4 regions of the Cobetia sp. MM1IDA2H-1 genome follow, and region 1 is predicted to be linked to each of the others. Evidence: predicted binding sites of a transcription regulator. Region 1 holds the regulator's gene; each other region holds the start of a gene.
What was found. Region 1 encodes sigma-54, which starts transcription at its own class of promoters, with help from an activator protein. Its sites were predicted from a motif close to TGGCACNNNNNTTGCTNT; they were not measured.
Positions count from the first base shown of each region.

Region 1 (3,779 bases):
GGGAATGTTCTGAGCAATGAAGGTGCTGAAGAATTCCAGCACCCGCTTCTTGCTCCCCCCGGGGACGCCGTAGAGCGTGCGCTCGGGGGGAAGGATCTGATCAAGTGTCATGGCAGAAGGTCAACGGGTCCCGGTGCCCTGAGAGCGAGCCTGGGACTTTTCCTTGTGTTTGACCAGCTGGCGGTCCAGCTTGTCGGCGAGCGCGTCGATGGCAGCGTACATGTTGGGGTCTTCTGCCAGGGCATGGAGGTCGGCGCCAGCGGCGTGCAGGGTGCAGGCAGCCTGTTGGCGTTCCTTCTCGATCGACAGTGTCACCTGAACATTGGTGATGTTGTCGTAATGCCGTTCGAGGCGAGCGAGCTTCTCGTTGACATAATCGCGGAGAGGATCGGTGAGTTCCACATGATGCCCGGTGATATTCACTTGCATGGACACGCTCCTTTATCCAGCGGGTTGCCTTTGAATTGTAACCCTTTTTGACTGCGAGCAAACCCTGATTGAACGCGCGGCCACTTTCTGACTCCGGCCATGGTCTCGTGGCGATCATCTGCTGGCGAGAGCGGCGGTGCCGGTGTACCGAGCGTCTACCCCGACAATGCCCAAGCTTTGAACAAAGATCAACGCTGCGCTGCATCGTGGGGCAAGGCTTGTCTTCAACCCAGCGAGGGATATCAGCAGGTTCTTCATGAGCATCGCCTCGCATCACGGACGGAATGGGGCTCGAGAAACCGGCCGTTTGTGGCCAATGTCAGCATTTACGTCGACGTTCGTGTGGCAGGAGTCGGTGGCGACCCCTGGCTATCTGTCCGTGGGATGTGAGGGAAAAAGAAAGCACTCTGGAGAAAAGTGGCTGGAAAAATAGGCAATTGGGGGCGTGAAGTCACTCACGCAGTCGCAAGGACAGGCATTGCCAACCGGTATTCAGACGACCGATTGGCAGATGATGTCAGGATGGCAGGTGCAAGGGGGCGAGCTTCAGCGCTCCGACGTGTGGAGCCCGCTGGCTTGCGGGTATCCGTTGTCGAGACTCACGCCAAGCGCTTGCGCTCGCTGGAGGAGGGGATGCCCATGGCCTCGCGATACTTGGCGACCGTCCGGCGCGCTACCTCGATGCCATCACTGGCCAGCAGATCCACCAGGCGTGAGTCGGACAATGGCTTGCGCGCCGGTTCTTCCGAGATCAGCTTGCGAATGCGCGCACGGATCGCGGTGCTGGAGTGCGCGTCACCGTTGCCGCTGCCACCCACCTGACTCGAGAAGAAGAACTTGAGTTCGAACACGCCTCTCGGGGTGTGGATATATTTCTGGGTGGTCACCCGCGAGATGGTGGATTCGTGCATCTCGACCACTTCCGCGATGTTGGCGAGGATCAGCGGCTTCATGCCTTCTTCCCCCTGCTCGAGGAAGTCGATCTGGCGCGCCATGATCTCGCGGCCCACCTTGAGCAGGGTGTCATTGCGTGAGGACAGGCTCTTCATCAGCCAGCGGGCTTCCTGAAGATTGTCCTTGAGGAAGGTGTTGTCCGCGGACTTGTCGGCCCGCTTGATGAGGGCGGCATATTCCGGCTGGATACGCAGCTTGGGCAGCGCTTCCGGGTTGAGCTCGACCTGCCAGCCGTGACGCGTATGACGGACCAGCAGGTCCGGGATGACGTAATCACTGGCAGGCTCGCCCCAGGCGGACGCCGGGCGCGGGTCGAGCGCCCGTACCAGACGAATGACGTGATCCAGCTCATCATCATCCAGGCTCAGGCGACGCTTGAGCAGCTTGCGATCGTCATTGCCCAGTGCCTCGAGGAATTGCCGCACCAGACGGCGGGCCTGGGCCAGCAGCGGCAGATCGTCCGGCAGCAGGGCCAGCTGAAGCAGCAGGCATTCGCGCAGGTCTCGAGCGAACACACCGGTGGGATCGAACTGCTGAAGGCGCAGCAGGACCTGCTCGAGTTCCGACGCCTTGAGGCCGGGCAGTCCCTGACCTCGCAGGCCATCGACCAGTTCGTCCAGGCTCATGCTCAGGTAGCCGGCCCCATCCACCGCATCGATCAGACTCTCCGCCATCTGGCGTTCACGCGCATCGAGGTCCGTCATCGCCAGCTGCCAGCGCAGATGGTCCTGCAGGCTTTCGACACTGGTGTTGCGATCGAAGTCCGGCCCGTCCTCGCTCGAGCTTCCGCTGCCGGAACTGGTCAGGCTGCCTGCGTGGTCCTGGTAGAGGTCCGACCAGTCACTGTCGAGAGGGTATTCTTCAGGAATCTCGCTGTTGGTCTCGGAGGTGGAGATCTCGCTCTTGTCCTGTGTCTCCGCGACATCCAGCGACTCGTATTCCTCGTCAAGCTCCAGCATGGGGTTTGACTCGAGCGCCTGCTGTATCTCCTGACGCAGGTCCAGCGTCGACAACTGCAGCAGCTGGATCGCTTGCTGAAGTTGCGGGGTCATGGTCAGGGAAGTGCCGAGTCGAAGCTGCAAGGTGGGTTTCATGGGGTCTGTCATTCACGGCAAAGGAACGTGCATCTACGCTATACCGTGGGTCGGGGCACTGACAAGGGGCAGTCGAGAATATTCAAGCAACTTGCATGCCATGTTGCCACCAAGGTGGTATGGACGTCATGCATTCGAGTGAGGTGTGGCAGAGCAGGAGGGTTCACGGGGAGATCACGCAAGCGCATGTCGAGGCGCTTGCGTGAGGGGGCGGGGAACGAGGCCCCGACAATGAAGCAGGAAGTGGCGGGTGCTGGTGGGTGCTGGTGAGAGCAGAAGAGGTCGGACGGCTCTCGTCAGGCTGACGGCTCTCACCAGGCTGACGGCTCTCACCAGGCTGACGGCACTCTCGGGCTAGAGCTTGAACTCATGACCCAGGTAGACATCACGCACCTGCTGGTTGGCGAGGATGGTGTCGGCGTCGCCATGCGCGATGATCTGGCCATCGCCCACGATGTAGGCGGTATCGCAGATGTCGAGTGTCTCGCGCACGTTGTGATCGGTGATCAGCACCCCGATGCCGCGGTCACGCAGCTGGCGCACGATGCTCTTGATCTCGCCCACCGAGATGGGGTCCACGCCGGCAAACGGCTCATCGAGCAGCACGAAGTCCGGCTCGGTGGCCAGTGCGCGAGCGATCTCCACGCGGCGGCGCTCCCCGCCGGAAAGGCTCATGCCGGCACTGTCACGAATATGCGTGATGCTGAACTCGTTGAGCAGCTCCTCCAGGCGTGCCTTGCGTCCGTTGCGATCCAGGTCCTTGCGCGTCTCGAGGATCGCCATGATGTTGTCGGATACCGAGAGCTTGCGGAAGATCGAGGCTTCCTGGGGCAGATAGCCGATGCCGGCGCGAGCCCGCTGATGCATGGCGGCGCCGGACAGGTCGTGGTCATCGATGGTCACGCTACCGGCATCCGAGCGCACGAGGCCGACGATCATGTAGAACGAGGTCGTCTTGCCGGCCCCGTTGGGGCCCAGCAGGCCTACGATGTCACCCTGGCGGATTTCCAGCGAGATGTCCTTGACGACCTTGCGACCCTTGTAGGCCTTGGCCAGATGACGAGCGCTGAGGGTACGTGGGCTGGCAGCAGTCATGCTCATTGGTCCTTGCTGGCATTGGCGCCACGTGGCGTCAGGGTCATGTGGACGCGTGACCCCTCGGAGGATGAGGCATCGGTGCCATTGCTGGCATTGACCTGGCGCTTGTCCAGGAAGTATTCCACGTAGCCGCCTTCGAAGGTGTCGTCGCCTTTCTCCAGACGGGCATCGCCGACCAGTTCCACCCGGCGCTCCAGCGCGTGG
Region 1 is NZ_CM133225.1:802,698-806,476, forward strand. Features, by position in the region: gene BOH68_RS03410 (PTS sugar transporter subunit IIA) at 1-111, opposite strand, end outside; gene hpf (ribosome hibernation-promoting factor, HPF/YfiA family) at 121-429, opposite strand; gene BOH68_RS03420 (RNA polymerase factor sigma-54) at 1,029-2,477, opposite strand; gene lptB (LPS export ABC transporter ATP-binding protein) at 2,832-3,572, opposite strand; gene lptA (lipopolysaccharide transport periplasmic protein LptA) at 3,575-3,779, opposite strand, start outside.

Region 2 (3,779 bases), 800 kb from region 1:
CCACAGGGCATCGACCAGCGCAGCGCCTGTCGCCACCCGGACTGGACCGGCCCAGATGACCTGGCGATCAAGATTGCCGAGCTGCGCGAGATCACCGACTGGCAGGTGCCGATCTACGTCAAGATCGGCGCGACCCGCACCTACTACGACGTCAAGCTGGCGGTGAAGGCAGGCGCGGATGTCATCGTGCTGGATGGCATGCAGGGCGGCACCGCCGCCACCCAGGATGTCTTCATCGAACACGTCGGCATCCCGACCATGGCCGCCATCCCCCAGGCCACTCAGGCACTGCAGGAGATGGGCCTGCATCGTGAAGTGCAGCTGATCGTCTCCGGCGGGATTCGCAACGGCGCCGATGTCGCCAAGGCGATCGCGCTGGGTGCCGACGCCGTGGCCATCGGTACCGCCGCCTTGATCGCGCTGGGCGACAACCATCCGCGCTACGCCGAGGAGTATCAGAAGCTGGGGTCCGCCGCCGGTTTCTATGACGACTTCCAGGATGGCAAGTGTCCGGCCGGTATCTCCACCCAGGACCCGGAGCTGAGCCAGCGACTGGACCCGGTCGCGGCCGGCAAGCGTCTGGCCAACTACCTGCGCGTGCTGACGCTGGAAGCCCAGACCCTGGCACGTGCCTGTGGCAAGTCACACCTGCATCATCTGGAACCGGAAGACCTGGTCGCCCTGAACGTGGAAGCTGCGGCCATGGCCCGGGTGCCGCTGGCGGGCACCAACTGGGTGCCGGGCCAGGGCGGTTACTGATGGCACGATCTCTATCGTGCGTGTGCCATTGCGCATGAGAGCGATCGTGCATGGCTGCCATTGCGCATGATTGTCATGGCAAAGCTGCGAAGCCTTTTGTCAGCAAGATCGCCGCAATGTTGTCCAGGCAAAATGTCGCAATGACAAGAACTCTGCTCCGGTTGATGTAGAAAAATATGACCTGACGATATTGAGTTATCAAAGCGCCTCACCCTTCGGTGAGGCGCTTTCTTTGGTGGTGAGTACAATCAAGGAAAAAGGCCAATATCATGCAAGCGAAAGTGCATCAGAATGCTGACGGTGGAGAAGCGCGTAGTGTCGTGTCGATTGCGAGATCGTGATTCTCCAAAGATAAATTTTTCCATTCTTTCAGCATCTTGAAGACATTAAATGAGAAATATGTCAGGCGTAGCGATTGGCTTATGAGGTGAGGTTGGGTCAGGGCAATAATGGTGAATTCAAGCCGATATTCATGAGCTTTGTGTTCTGTTTTGGTGCGTGAATACCTCTATTGATTGTTCATATGTGAAATGGGGTTTTCAGACGATTTTGCCGGGCATGCGGGGTAATAATTTTGCCGTCAATGGCACGAAATATGCTCAAGAAATGGAGTGGTAGTCGGATGCACGTCATCGTCAAGACGGCGGCATTACAACAAGGACAATTTCTCAGAGCAGGGTCGTGTCATGAAAAGCCCGCAATCATCCTCTGTCACTGCCGGGATTCGAAGTCGGCAACACTATCCACGCATCGAGGCGCTGCCCGATGCCCAACGGTATCTGGTGGCATGCCAGTCTCCCGAGAGCCTGCCAGGCACTGGAGAGGCGGCGGGCAACGCCCGTCAGCAACTGCAGATGCATTGTCAGCTGATCAGTACGCTGCTGGGGCAGCTCGGTAGCCGCGAGGTGGGAGGCGCCGTGCAATCCGCTCCGGCAACAGAGGCGTTGCCCACGGGGCCCGCCGACAGCGCCCGCCTGCATCGCTGGTACGACGTCGATGATCGCCCCCTGGCCTGCGATGCGCTGGCGGGTGCCATCGGCGAGGTAGGCGCGGCGGGATGTCTGATCATCATCGGCAGTGAGCATTTCGTGTGGCAGGTCGCCAATCTGGCTCAGCAGCAGGGTCTGTTGCTGGATGACATGGTGATGCTGCCGGTGGCTGCTCTGGGGCGGCATGTGTTCTGCGTGCACTGTCAGCAGGTCAGTGAGCACGTCATCCACTCACCGGCGGCCTGTGATGGCTGTGGTTTGATGCTGGAAGTGCGTGATCATTTTTCCAAGCGTCTCGGCGCCTACATGGGCGTGCGAATCGATGCGGAAGCCCCGGGAGAGATTCCCCCACAGGAGGAGGTGGCACCATGTCTCGCTTCATGAAGGCGCGGGTCGCCGCGGTCGATCAGCTCAGCAGCAGCGTGCGCCGTCTCACTCTGGTGCCTGCCGATGAGGCCTCACCCTTCACGCTGTTCTCACCGGGCAGTCATGTGGTGCTGGGCATTCCAGGAGAAGGGCGGGTGTGTCGCAACGCCTATTCATTGATCAGCCCGCCGGATGATCCCTCGCAGTACTGCATCGCGGTGCGTCGTCAGCCGGTCTCGCGTGGGGGCTCCGAAGCCATCCATTCACGCGTCAAGGTCGGTGACGAGCTGGAGCTCAGCCCGCCGGCCAACCTCTTTCTGCCGCACTGGCAGGCGCGTCACCACCTGATGCTGGCAGGCGGCATCGGCATCACGCCGTTTCTCTCCTACCTGCCGGAGCTGGAGAGTCGTGGCGCCAGCTGGGAGCTGCACCTGCGCAGCCAGGACCTCGATGTCGCCCGCTTCCCGGAGGCCGCACCCTATCTGGCGAGTGGCAACATCACCCAGCACCGTCTCGAGCGTCCGAATCTCAAGGCCCTGCTGGCGCGTCAGCCCGCCGGCACTCACGTCTATCTCTGCGGCCCGCAGGCCATGATCGATGCCGTGAAGGACGCGGCGCGCGAGCTGCACTGGAGTCTCGCGCGCATCCATCACGAGGTCTTTGCCGCCCCGGAGCCGGGGACTCCCTTCATGGCCGTGGCGCGTGGCAGCGGTGTGGAAGTGGCGGTCGGTGCTCAGGAATCGATGCTGGAAGCACTGGAGCGCAGCGGTGTCGAGGTCACAAGCCTGTGTCGTGGCGGCGTCTGCGGACAGTGTCGGGTCGAGATGCTGGAGGGGGAGGCGGAACACCGTGACTCCTTCCTCGATGAACAGGAGCGGGCCAGTCAGCGCTGCGTGATGCCCTGCGTTTCCCGGGCACGCAGCCAGCGGCTGGTGCTGGATCTCTGAAACCGTCTTTCGCGAGATGGACCCCCAAGGAGCAGGAACATGCAATTTTCCCCGCGAGATGACCAGGCGTTCCATGGTCAGTTCACCTTCAAGAATTCCGACTACGCCATCCAGCGTTTTCCCTTCCCGTTCCCGGAAGATGAGTACCGTTACTCGGTCAATATCGAGCCGCATGTCTTGCCGGGCAAGCCGGGTTCCATCACCGAGCACATGCTGGATATCGATGAGCACTATCTGAGCGAGATCGCCGAGCGTGAGCGGGTGCTGGCCAAGGACCCCAGACGCTGCCTGGTGATGCCACACATGCAGCCGGCAGCCTGGGACTTTCTCGAATTCGTGATGACGCACTACGCCCGGGACTATCCGCAGGCCTTCAGTTTCGAGCGCGACGGCGATGACTGCGTGTGGCGCAACCATCTGCTGGGGCTGGAGCAGGCCTTTTGCATGGGTGATGACACCAGCCTGCCACTGCCGCCACTGGACTATATCGGCCGTCAGATGCAGGGCGATATCGCGCTGCTCGACCAGCGCGACGGTGACCTCTTTATGGACGCCGGCATGATCACCTGTCCGGCGGACTGGTCACTGGCCTTCGATGCCGGCATGAGCTTCAAGCAGTGGCATGGTCCGGTGCCGCTGGCGCATGAGATGGGCGTGTTCGATCGCGCGCTCAAATACCTGTGCGCCATCCAGGTCGGCGGGCCGGTGCGACGCCTCA
Region 2 is NZ_CM133225.1:1,597,859-1,601,637, forward strand. Features, by position in the region: gene BOH68_RS06840 (FMN-binding glutamate synthase family protein) at 1-759, shown strand, start outside; gene BOH68_RS06845 (dimethylamine monooxygenase subunit DmmA family protein) at 1,446-2,132, shown strand; gene BOH68_RS06850 (PDR/VanB family oxidoreductase) at 2,117-3,061, shown strand; gene BOH68_RS06855 (heme-dependent oxidative N-demethylase family protein) at 3,101-3,779, shown strand, end outside.
Region 2: the regulator sigma-54 is predicted to act here: its motif matches at 1,344-1,361, upstream of BOH68_RS06845 (dimethylamine monooxygenase subunit DmmA family protein).

Region 3 (3,779 bases), 1.9 Mb from region 1:
GCTTGTCACGCGGGTTGTCGAGGAAGGCGCTGCCGGCATCCATGATGTTGGCGGCGAACAGCTCCACTGCCGCTTCCTCGCTGTGACGATCCACCGTCAGGCCATTCATGACGGCGTCGTTGTAATAGGTCTCGATCAGATCCAGCGCGATGCGATAGTAGGTCGCCTTGATGGTGCGGAAAGTCTCGCCATGAATCTCGACCCCCAGCGTCGCCAGCTTGCGATACATGGCCTTGGCGATATCCAGACTCATGCGATTGAGGCCGCCCAGCGCATCTTCCTCGGACAGCGGCTGATGCTTGTGATCATAGGCATCGGCGATGTCCACCTGGCACAGACGCTTGGTGGAATAGTTGCGATGCACCTCGGACAGCACGCCGATCTCCAGCCCCCAGTCGCTGGGGATGCGAATGTCCGCCAGCACGTCGGTGCGCATCGAGAACTCACCGGACAGCGGATAACGATAGCTGTCGAGATAATCCAGATACGGCAGCGGGCCATAGACCTTCTTGAGCGCACGGATCAACGGCGTGACCATCAGACGTGCCACGCGACCATTGAGCTTGCCCTGGGCGATGCGCGAATAGTAGCCCTTGCAGAATTCGTAGTTGAACTGCGGATGGGCGACCGGGTAGATCAGGCGCGCCAGCAGGCCGCGATCATAGGTGACGATATCGCAGTCATGCAGTGCCACCGCCTCGGCGATGCCTGATGACTGCACGTAACCGGAGCAATACCAGACGTTGCGCCCCTTGCCGGCCTCCATCGGTGCCAGACCATGCTCGGTCAGCTCTTCATCCAGTGCACGCAGGCGCGGCCCGTCGTTCCACAGGATACGGTGATGCTGTGGCAGGTGAGAGAAGAACTCCTTGGCATGCTCGAACTGGTCGCGGTCGGCACGATCCAGCCCGATCACGATCTCGCTGAGATACGGCACCTGCGCCAGCTCATCGACGATGTGCTTGAGCGCGGGGCCTTCCAGCTCGGAATACAGCGACGGCAGAATCAGGCTCATCGGCCGCTTGCGGGAGAAGCGCATCAGATCCGCTTCAAGGTCCTCCACCGGACGGTCGGTCAGGTTATGGAAGTTGGTGATGATGCCATTCTGGTAAAAATCGCTCATGTCAGCTCCTTGTCATACCGAAGACACGCATCAGGCAGGCGTCAGGCGCGCAGGCCTCTGGATGTCCATTCTTCCGGCTGGCCATTGGCCAGCCAGTGACGCAATCCCTCGACCCATCCCTGCGGCCCGGGGTGATTGGCGCGAAAACAGCGGCGTTCATCCGCCAGTAGCGGATACTCGGCAAGCTCCCGATCGCGCTGTGAGGTATCACCGACGCCGGGGATCAGGACAGCGTTATCGACCGCGGCCAGCAATGGCAGGTCATTGGCGCCATCACCGAAGCCCAGTGTCCAGGGACGCACCCGCTCACAGAGCCGGTAGCGCGCGATCAGATAGCGCGCCGCCACCCCCTTGTCAGTGTCGCCCGTCACATGATGGAAACGCCCGCCCCGCGTCAGCTTGAGGCCATGGCTGGCCAGGCGCGTGCGGAACTCCTCGAGGCGCTCCGGCGCGTCCTGCCATACCAGCGGTTCACTGGCATCACGCTCCCCCGCCAGCGCCGCATCCGCCTCCCCCAGCCCCGTCAGCTCGCTGATTCTTGCCACCGACATCGCGGCAAAGCCTTCAAAGGCGAACTCCTCCCTCAATCCATCCAGCACCTCGAGAATCGCGCGGCGCGGCATGGCCACCGCGATACGGCACAGGCCGTGCGCATCCGGGGCACTGGCCTCCTCCAGTGGATAGGCACTGAGCCAGGAGGCCGGCAGCGCCACGACGCCTCCGTTCTCGGCGATCCAGGGCTGACCCGCCAGCCCCAGCGAGCGCATCAAGGGCGTGAGTTCAGCCGCGGTCTTGGAGGTATTGGGCACGACCCAGGCGCCGCGAGCACGCAGGCGGGTCAGCCAGCTGCGCGCCGGACCCGGCGAGTAATCGTGATGGTCCAGCAGCGAGCCATCCAGGTCGGTCAGCAACAACAGCGGTGCTTGAGTCTCTGACATGTGAACTCTCCTCATGAAGTGCTGCAGCGTGCCAAGCATCCCCGCGGTGCGGTCTCGTTGCGCCAGGCAAGCCTGCCAAGAGCATTGCAGGGAATGTGCCAAGATGGTGCAGTCGCAATGACAGTCTGGCCTCTCAACTCTCAACTCTGATTCACCGCCGGCTTGCTTGCACCAACAATGAGCACAAATCCCCTGATGCATGTCGCGTCGCCACATTGCAGCGCAAACCTGTCGTCACGAACGACGACGCCCTCGCATCTGCGAGGGCGTCGAGTCTTCGGCCATCAGCAACATCTGTTGAGACTAGACCAGCCACAGTGACAGTTGCGGCCACAGCAGCAACATCGCCAGCACGCACAGCTGGATGGCGATGAACGGCAGCAGCGAGACGAAGATATCCTTGAGACTGATGCCTTCCGGTGCCACGCCTTTCAGATAGAAGGCGGCAGGCCCGAAGGGAGGCGACAGGAAGGACACCTGCATGTTGACCGCGAACAGCACGCCGAACCATACCGGGTCATAGCCAAGTTGGATGATGATCGGCACGAAGATCGGCAGGGTCAGCATCGCGATGCCGATCCAGTCGAGGAACAGCCCCAGCAGCAGCAGGATCGCCATCATCACCATGATGATCGCCAACGGCGGGATATCGAGGCCGAGAATCATGCTCGACACGAAGCGGTTGCCGCCCATCAGGTTGTAGACCCCGACCAGCGCCGCCGCCCCGATACCGATCCAGATGATCATGCCGCAGGTGTTCATGGTCTGGGACAGCGCACGCTGCATCAGGGTGATGGAGAATTCACCCCGCAGCATCACCGCCACCAGCACGCCGAAGCTGCCCATCGCCGCTGCCTCCGTCACCGAGGCCACCCCGCCATAGATGGAACCCAGCACCAGTCCCGCGATGATCGCCGGCACGCCGACGGCCTTGAGCAGCTCACGCTTGCTCTGGAAGCTGGCACGCCGTTCCTCCTCGGGCATCACCGGCCCCAGCGCGGGATTGCGCAGGCAGCGGATCAGCACATAGAGGATATAGCTTGCCATCAGCACGATGGCCGGGGTGATCGCCGCGGTGAACAGATCGGCAATCGACTGGTTGGCGATCAGGCCATAGATGATCAGCACGATGGAGGGCGGCATCATGGTGCCCAGCGAGCCCCCGGCACACACCACGCCGATGGCGATGTGCTTGTCATAGCCGAGCCGGAGCATCTGCGGCAGCGCCAGAATCCCCAGCAGCACGATCTCGCCGCCGATGATGCCGGACATCGCCGCCAGGAAGAACGCCACCACGATGGTCTGGATCGCCACGCCGCCGGGCAGGCGACCTGCCATCACGCGCATGGCATTGAACAGGTCCTTGGCGATGCCGGAGCGATCCAGCAGCGAGGCCATCAACACGAACATCGGCACCGCCACCAGCGAATACTCGGTGACGAAGCCATAGACACGACTGGTGACCAGCGGCAGCGCCATCGGGCCGAACCAGCCGAAGGTGTAGGCCAGCGCGACCAGGCCGGTGACGAAGGCCAGCGGCAGGCCGGTGACCAGCAGCGCGAAGATGCCGCCGACCAGCAGCATCGTAGCCGTTGCGATATCCATCAGCGCTGCTCCTTGTCTGACGTGGTACGCGTCTCTTGTGCCGGGTGGGCAGCGGCGTCACTTTCCCCTTCGGGCGGACGGGGAGAGAAGAAGGTCTGGTAGAGATGCCACAG
Region 3 is NZ_CM133225.1:3,085,704-3,089,482, forward strand. Features, by position in the region: gene BOH68_RS13130 (glycosyltransferase family protein) at 1-1,123, opposite strand, end outside; gene BOH68_RS13135 (HAD-IIB family hydrolase) at 1,165-2,061, opposite strand; gene BOH68_RS13140 (TRAP transporter large permease) at 2,365-3,666, opposite strand; gene BOH68_RS13145 (TRAP transporter small permease subunit) at 3,666-3,779, opposite strand, start outside.
Region 3: the regulator sigma-54 is predicted to act here: its motif matches at 2,145-2,162, upstream of BOH68_RS13135 (HAD-IIB family hydrolase).

Region 4 (3,779 bases), 360 kb from region 1:
CGTGCAATGCCAGACGCCGATTCATCGCGGTCTTGCGCAGATATTGGTAGGCCGCATCCTCCCCCAGTCCGCGACTCTCCATCACCAGCGCCTTGGCGCGATCCACGCTGCGCCGCTGTATCAGAGTGGTCTGGGTGCGATTGAGTTCGCCCTTGAGGGCACGGTGAGCCTCGAAGCTGGTGATGGCCACCTCGACCATGCTGCGCACCATCGCCGGCATGACGTGATCCACCACGTAGGCGGACACGCCGGCGCCAGCCGCCTGGCGCACCAGGTCCGGCGCGTCCTCACTGGCCAGCATGATCATCGGCTTGGGATAGTGACGCCCCAGCTGGCCGAGGTGCTCGAGGGTGTCACGGCTGGGCAGGTCGGCGTCGATGATCACGGCATCCGGCTGATGGTGCTGCACCAGCGCATGCAGGTCCTCGTGTTCATCGACCCGCAGCGCCACCTCGAAGCCGGCGCTCAACAGCGCCTGCTCCAGAGCGGCGGAACGCTCGCTGCGCACATCGACGATCAACACGGTCACGGGCATATCAGGCTTCCTTGGCAGTGTGTCAGGCGGTGGTGCCGGGGTGTCAGGCGACGCCTCGAGCGATCAGGCACCGACGTCCGAGATCAAGGACGACGGCGTCTTCGCAAGCGGGAGTCAGGATGGCGTCACGCCTCTGACACTGCAGGATTCATGCCACAAACTGGTGCAGCGCTGGCCAGAAAGGCCTTCCGCAGTGCGCAAGGGCGCGCCCGGCTGCACAGCAATGATGCATGGCGTGATCTGGCGATCTCTCGCCCGCCACGTGCGCCAGACTGGATCATCCTCACCCCGCCGCGCACCGCCACTGGGCATCGCCCTGCTTACCCTCCACTGCTGTCTTGCCCGACATGATGATTCCAAGCCCTTGATATGACGGGGGTTGGATGCACAACACCCCCGCAAGTGGCGCGCTACTTGCTTTGAGTCAGGCAATGGCAGACAAGCGTGCCATGCATCATCCATGACGTGGACCAGGCTCCCGGGAGTACGAGTGCGTCGAACCAGGCCCCTCAATGACGAGGCGCCCCGCTGTCGTTCACAGCTGTTCGACCACCCGTCGTGCGCCGAGACCCTGGCGTCCGGCACCGACGCTGTACCAGGAGCCCACTCATGGATATTCGCAACAAGGCCAGCCGTATCCGGCTGTTCAGCTTCAATACCCCGCAGATGCGCGCCTTCCACATGTCGTGGTTCGCCTTCCACGTCTGCTTCTTCGGCTGGTTTGGCATCGCGCCCTTGATGGCCGTGGTGCGCGATGACCTCGGCCTGACCAAGACCCAGATCGGCAACACCATCATCGCCTCCGTCGCCATCACGGTGATCGTGCGACTTGCCATCGGCGTGCTGTGTGATCGCATCGGGCCACGCAAGGCCTACACCTGGCTGCTGTGCCTCGGCTCTCTGCCGGTGATGTGCATCGGCTTCGCCGACAGCTTCGAATCCTTCTTCCTCGCCCGTCTGGCCATCGGTGCCATCGGCGCGTCCTTCGTCATCACCCAGTACCACACCTCCGTGATGTTCGGTCCTAACGTGGTCGGCACCGCCAATGCCACCACCGCCGGCTGGGGCAACCTGGGCGGCGGCACCACCCAGATGCTGATGCCGCTGGTGATGGCCGGCCTTCTGATGCTGGGCGTCGAGCAGACCCTGGGCTGGCGTCTGGCGATGGTCGTGCCGGGCATCGTGCTGTTCCTCACCGGGATCGCCTACTACTTCTTCACCCAGGATGCGCCGGACGGCAACTTCAGCGAGCTGCGTGAGCGTGGTGAGCTGCCCAAGGCCGAGAAGGAATACAGCATGCGCGCCACCTTCGGCGCGGCGGCTCGCGACATCCGTGTCTGGGCCCTGTTCCTCGTCTACGGCGCCTGCTTCGGGGTCGAGCTGACCATCAACAACGTCGCCGCCATCTACTTCTTCGATCACTTCGACCTCGATCTCGCCACCGCCGGCCTCATCGCGGGCCTGTTCGGCCTGATGAACCTGTTCGCGCGCACCCTGGGCGGCGTGTTCTCCGACCTGTTCGCCCGTCAGTCCGGCCTCAAGGGTCGCGTGCGCTGGCTGTTCATCGCGCTGCTGTGTGAAGGCGTGGCGCTGGTCGGCTTCGCCCAGATGGAAACCCTCGCGGTAGCCATCGGCATCATGCTGGTGTTCAGCCTGTTCGTGCAGATGGCGGAAGGCGCCACCTTCGGAATCGTGCCCTTCGTCAATCGCAAGGCACTGGGCGCGGTGGCCGGTATCGTCGGCGCGGGCGGCAACGCGGGGGCTGTCGCCGCGGGCTTCCTGTTCCGCAGTGAAGAACTGACCTACCAGGAAGGCCTGATGTATCTGGGCATGGGCGTGATCGTGATCTCGCTGTTCGCCCTGCTGGTGCGCTTCAGCGCCGCCACCGAGGCCGAGGAAGGCCGCGCTTATGAAGCCGCCGTCGCGGAACGCAAGCAGCAGAGCGACCAGCAGCCCGTGTCTGTCTGAGCCTGTCTCTTCCTGAGACTTTCTCAAACCTCTGACACATGCAGCCCTGATATACAGAGAACTGATATACGGAGCCCTGATACACGGAGCCCTGACATGCAAAGGCCCCGCCTCATGAGAGGCGGGGCCTTTGTGCATTCACACCTTGCGGTTCGCCGTGCTCGCGGGCGAGTCACGGCCAGCCATCAGCTGTCGGTAGCGTTCTCGACGCTGTCACCGGCGTCTTCCACGGCGTTGTCCATCTTCTCGCCAGCCTTCTCCATCGGGCCCTCGTCCTCGCAACCGGCGAGTGACAGGCCACCGAGACCCAGCATGGCAATCATCAGCGAACTACCCAGAGTCTTGAGCTTCATGATGTCTCTCCTTGAATCATCGGTCGGGATAACGCCCCGGCCTGCACACCAGTACAGACAACAGCGCGGGGATACACAGGACATGGAGCGGGTGTCGCACGGTTTCAAGGGTGGCGCAACGCCGAGTTGCAAGAGGATGACCGAGTGACGAGGCACACCACAGGGCAAACCCCTCCGAGGAGCCCGGATCAGAGCGCGAATCTGCGCTCGAGCCAGGGGCCCAGGTCAGAGGCCCAGGTCAGAGAAACCATGATCGAACAGCACCTCGCCTCCCAGCCCCGCCAGATAGTCCGGCACCAGCTCGATGGCCACGAAGGCGCCCGGCACATCCTCGTGATGGCAATAAAGGCCGTAATGGCGCGCCGGGTGAAAGCCCAGATGGGCATAGAACTCGGCATGACCCGCCGCCACCACGGCGCCCGCTCCCAGCAGACGACAACGCTTGACCGCCGAGATCACCAGCCGCTTGCCGATGCCATGACGCTGGTGCTGGGGCAACACCGCCAGAGGCGCCAATGCCATCAGCACGCGCCCCGGACAGCCGGAGAGTTCCACGCGCGAGGCCATCACATGCCCCAGCAGCCCTCCTTCGCCTTCACTGAGGTGACGCCCGCTTTCCGGGTCAGAGAAGCGCTCGGCCACCAGCGAGATCTGCGCCAGATCACTGCGACGCAGTCTGTCGCCCAGGCGAGCCTCCCGGTGGCCGGCAAACACGGATTCATGGATGCGGTAGATGCGCTCATGATCGATGAGACGTTCTTCACGGATGCGAAGATTATCGGCGGGATTGTCAGTCATCACGAGTTACCGGTTCAGCGCCCTGTCGATCAGGGCCGTCACCCCCAAGCTTAGCCACCGCCGTCATGGCCCGCGAGAGTCAATCTACTGCTCAAAAAGCACGATGCCCGCCGAAGTGGCGGGCA
Region 4 is NZ_CM133225.1:447,088-450,866, reverse strand. Features, by position in the region: gene BOH68_RS02055 (ANTAR domain-containing response regulator) at 1-535, opposite strand, end outside; gene BOH68_RS02050 (NarK family nitrate/nitrite MFS transporter) at 1,145-2,503, shown strand; gene BOH68_RS02045 (hypothetical protein) at 2,689-2,856, opposite strand; gene BOH68_RS02040 (GNAT family N-acetyltransferase) at 3,082-3,654, opposite strand.
Region 4: the regulator sigma-54 is predicted to act here: its motif matches at 939-956, upstream of BOH68_RS02050 (NarK family nitrate/nitrite MFS transporter).